DNA from 2 places in the Arthrobacter sp. QXT-31 genome. Region 2 is predicted to be linked to the other one. Evidence: riboswitches for the same ligand, from Rfam matches in the RefSeq annotation. Region 2 holds a riboswitch; the other holds the start of a gene.
The links. A riboswitch is a leader RNA that binds a small molecule or an ion and turns the genes downstream of it on or off. The one in region 2 is predicted to bind glycine.

Region 1 (2,192 bases), 670 kb from region 2:
GAGACCGTCACGGTGTCGAAGAAGCTGGTGTGGAGGACGTCCAGCCCGGCAGCCTTGAGCGACGCGGCGAGAGTCCTGGCGTGGCCGTGGGCAGTTTCGGCGATTGCCTTCAGACCCTCCGGGCCGTGGTACACGGCGTACATCGAGGCCACAATGGCCAGCAGGGCCTGCGCGGTGCAGATGTTGGACGTGGCCTTCTCGCGGCGGATGTGCTGCTCTCGCGTCTGCAGCGCCAGCCGGTAGGCGGGAACACCTGCGGAGTCCTTGGAGACACCCACGAGCCGGCCGGGCAGCGAGCGCTCAAGACCCTTCTGCACGGCCATGTAGGCGGCGTGCGGTCCGCCGTAGAACAGCGGCACGCCGAAGCGCTGGGCGGTGCCGACGGCGATGTCCGCGCCCTGCTCGCCCGGGGGCGTGATGAGGGTCAGGGCCAGCAGGTCGGCGGCCACCGTCACCAGCGCGCCGCGCTCCTTGGCGGCGGCAATCACTCCGGAGTGGTCGAAGACCCGGCCCGAAACGCCGGGCTGCTGGAGCACGACGCCGTTGATGTCGCCGTCGGGCAGTCCCTGGGCGAGGTCCGCGACCTCCACCTCGAAGCCAAGCGCTTCGGCGCGGCCCTTCACGATGGCAATGGTCTGCGGCAGGCAGTCAGCGTCCAGGACGGTCTTGCCCTCGTTCTTCTTGTTGGCCCGGCGCATCAGCAGCACGGCCTCGGCCACGGCCGTGGCTTCATCCAGCAGGGAAGCGTTGGCGATGGGCAGCCCGGTCAGGTCCTGGACCATGGTCTGGAAGTTCAGCAGCGCCTCGAGCCGGCCCTGGGAGATCTCCGGCTGGTACGGGGTGTACGCGGTGTACCAGGCGGGGGCCTCGAGGATGTTGCGGCGGATCACCGGCGGCGTCACGGTGTCGTAGTAGCCCTGCCCGATCATCTGCACGGCAGTCTTGTTCTTCGCCGCGAGCTTCCGGAGTTCGGCGAGGGCTTCCACTTCGCTCAGCGCGGGGGCGAGCGCCAGCGGGGAGTCCTGGCGGATGTCGTTGGGCACTGCCGTATCAACCAGCGCGTCGAGGGTGTCGTAGCCGACGGCCTTGAGCATGGCTTCGACGTCGGCCTGGCGGCGGGCGCCGATATGCCGGTCGACGAAGGACGAGGAGGCTGAACTAACGGTCAAAAGGAACTCCATGACTAAGGCGGCGCAGGGTACGCCACATTGATTCGGGTTCCTCCCCGCTCTGTATTGGACCTGAGAGATTCCGCGTTGCTGCGCCCTCGCACAGCCCCGCTTGCACCGTCGGTGAGCACAGCACGCCCTGAACCGTCCGCGTGGAGCGGAGCATTTCAGGGACAGCCTGCTGCTCTCCAGAGTTGCCTTGCCGCGGCGGTACGTGGGCCTGAGAGATTCCTGGGGAGGTTTTGCTCCTACGGCGCCTGCTTGTACCTACTTGCAGGACTCTCCCGCCGCAGATCAAAGGCTTTATTAAGTTGGGCGGTGACAGCTGCCACCGAGCCCATTCTCCTACTCCGGGTTCGCGTCCGCAAACCGTGTCGGCGCAGGGTGAGGCATGACGGCCGGCCCCAGAACGAAAACGCCGGAAGGCCTCCCGTTCGCTGGAAATTTCCGGCGGCTTCGATGCGTTCCGGCGGGTTCGCGTCCACAAACCGTGGCGGCAGCCCGGCCGCAAGCCGGCCTACCCCCGCAGCCGGTCAAGGGCGGCAAGGAGGCTTTCGACGTCCGCAGCCGTCTCGGACGGGGTCGCGGCGGGGCCAATGGACAGCATGGCGTTGAAGTAGAGCCCGTCACCCATGTACAAAACAGCCTTGGCCAGGCCCGGTCCGACATCGCGTGCGATCTCATCAAGCCACCGCTGCTGGATGTGGGCGAACCGGCGCCGCGTTTCCTCGTGCGCCACTTCGGCGAGCCGGGTGGCAGCCACGATGGCCCGGTCCAGCGGCGTATCGGCCCAGACCGATGACTTGATGAAGTAGGCGGCAGCACCCTCGGGGGCCGCTGCCATGGCCTGGGCATCCGCCTCGGCGAACTCATCCAGCCGGTCCAGCAGGACGCCGATCAGCGCCTCCTTGTTCGGAAAGTGGTACAGGAGCCCGCCCTTGGAGACGCCGGCGCGGGCGGCCACGGCGTCGAGTGTGGCAGCGCGCTCCCCCACCTCAATCAGGAGGGATTCGAAGGCATCGA
Region 2 (2,192 bases):
TGATCAGGGCAGCGATGGCGATGATTTTGATGAGGGCGAACCAGAATTCGGTTTCGCCGAAGGCCTTGACGGTGGTGAGGTTCAGCAGCAGCAGGATGGCCACGGTGGCCAGGCCGGGGATCCAGAGCGGCAGTCCCGGCCAGAGTTCACGGGAGTATCCGGCGATCGCGATGACGTCCGCAATTCCTGTGATCACCCAGCAGAACCAGTAGGTCCAGCCGGTGAAAAAGCCCGCCCAGGGGCCCAGCAGGTCGGCGGCGAAATCGCTGAAGGACTTGTAGTTGAGGTTGCTCAGCAGCAGTTCGCCCATGGCCCGCATGACGAAGAACAGCATGAAGCCGATGATCATGTACACGAAGATCACCGACGGCCCGGCCGCGGAAATGGTTTTGCCCGAACCCATGAACAGGCCGGTGCCGATGGCGCCGCCAATGGCAATCAGCTGGATATGGCGGTTGCTCAGCTGCCGCTCAAGGCGCGGAGCTTCCCCGGCCGGGGATGCAGGAGGGTGAATCGTCATAAGGAACTCCATTGTTCAAGTGGCGCCAATGGCCACACTGACAGGGTTCCTCCCCGCTCTGTACTGGACCTGAGAGATTCCGCGGACATGGTTGACCGCTTTGCACCTTCGGTGAGCCCGGGCACGCCAGGCTGCTTTTCAGAGTTGCCTCGCCGCGGCGGTACGTGGGCCTGAGAGTTTCCTGGGGAGGGTTTGCTCCTACGGCGCCCGCTGATGTACCGGCAGGGCTCTCCCGCCGCAGATCGTAAGCGTTTTCAATTATGAAAGCGAGGGCCGCGGTCCTGCCCTGGAAGCCCGGTCCGTGCCGGTCAGCCCAGTCCCGCTAGCCACCGGGTTCAGTGTGGTCTCGGTCACGAAGAATTGTCAAACCCCGGCTCCCCGAGGCCTTCACGATCCTCGCCGCGGAGGCTTGGCCCGACCGCGTTTTGGCATTCGCCGCCCAGTGCTGTACTGTGTGAGCCGAATCACCCACATCTTCATAGCCTTTCGAACCGTGGCGGGAGAGTCCTCCCAGTCATGCACCGGGCAGGCGCCGTAGGAGCAAATCCTCCCCAGGAATCTCTCAGGCCCCAGTACCGCCGCGGCGAGGCAACTCTGGAAAGCAGCCAAGCATTGTTTGGCTCACCGACGGTGCAAGCGGACACCCGTGTCCGCGGAATCTCTCAGGTCCAATACAGAGCGGGGAGGAACCCAAATCCATGCCGTGCCACCCCTGGCCGGCCAGACCTGGAGTTCCTCATGACGATTCAATCGCTTCCGTCAACGTTCGCTGACCGGCATATCGGCGCCCGCCGCCAGGCCGACATCGACACCATGCTCAAGCACGTCGGCTATGACACGGTCGACGGCCTGGTTGACGCCGCCGTTCCGGCCTCCATCCGCCAGGAAAACGCGCTGCGCCTCACGGCGGCCCTCAGCGAAGTTGAGGTCCTGGCCGAGCTTCGCCGGCTTGCGGCCAAGAACAAGACCGCCGTGCAGATGATCGGCCAGGGCTACTACGACACCGTGACGCCGCCCGTGATCCGCCGCAACATCCTCGAGGCCTCCGCCTGGTACACCGCGTACACGCCGTACCAGCCGGAGATCTCCCAGGGCCGGCTCGAGGCGCTGCTGAACTTCCAGACCATGGTCCAGGACCTGACCGGGCTGCCCATCGCCAACGCTTCCCTGCTGGACGAAGCCACGGCCGTGGCCGAGGCCGTGCTGCTGATGCGCCGCGCCAACAAGAAGAACGAGGGCAAGACCGTCCTGGACGCGGACTGCCTCCCCCAGACCATCGCGATCGTGAAGGGCCGCGCCGAAGCGCTTGGCTTCGAGGTGGAGGTCGCCGACCTCGCCCAGGGACTGCCCGACGGCGACATCAACGGCGTCGTGCTCCAGCAGCCCGGCGTTTCGGGCCGGGTGTTCGACCACTCCGGCGTGATCGCGGCCGCCAAGGAGCGCGGCGCGCTGGTGACCGTGGCCGCCGACCTGCTGGCCCTGACCCTCATCACGCCTCCCGGCGAGCAGGGGGCCGACATCGCCGTCGGCACCGCCCAGCGCTTCGGTGTCCCGCTGTTCTTCGGGGGCCCGCACGCTGCCTACATCGCCGTCCGCACCGGCATGGAGCGCACCCTTCCCGGCCGCATCGTCGGCGTTTCCAAGGACAACGCCGGAGCTCCCGCGTACCGGC

Region 1: it holds a riboswitch for glycine, as region 2 does, so the genes downstream of both, gcvP (aminomethyl-transferring glycine dehydrogenase) here and gcvP (aminomethyl-transferring glycine dehydrogenase) in region 2, are expected to answer to the same signal.

What each region holds. Positions count from the first base shown of each region.
Region 1 covers NZ_CP019304.1:1,369,606-1,371,797, forward strand. The annotation lists gene gcvP (aminomethyl-transferring glycine dehydrogenase) at 1-1,181, opposite strand, end outside; glycine riboswitch at 1,368-1,466, opposite strand; gene BWQ92_RS06180 (TetR/AcrR family transcriptional regulator) at 1,687-2,192, opposite strand, start outside.
Region 2 covers NZ_CP019304.1:2,042,091-2,044,282, forward strand. The annotation lists gene cycA (D-serine/D-alanine/glycine transporter) at 1-520, opposite strand, end outside; glycine riboswitch at 669-765, opposite strand; glycine riboswitch at 1,008-1,108, shown strand; gene gcvP (aminomethyl-transferring glycine dehydrogenase) at 1,259-2,192, shown strand, end outside.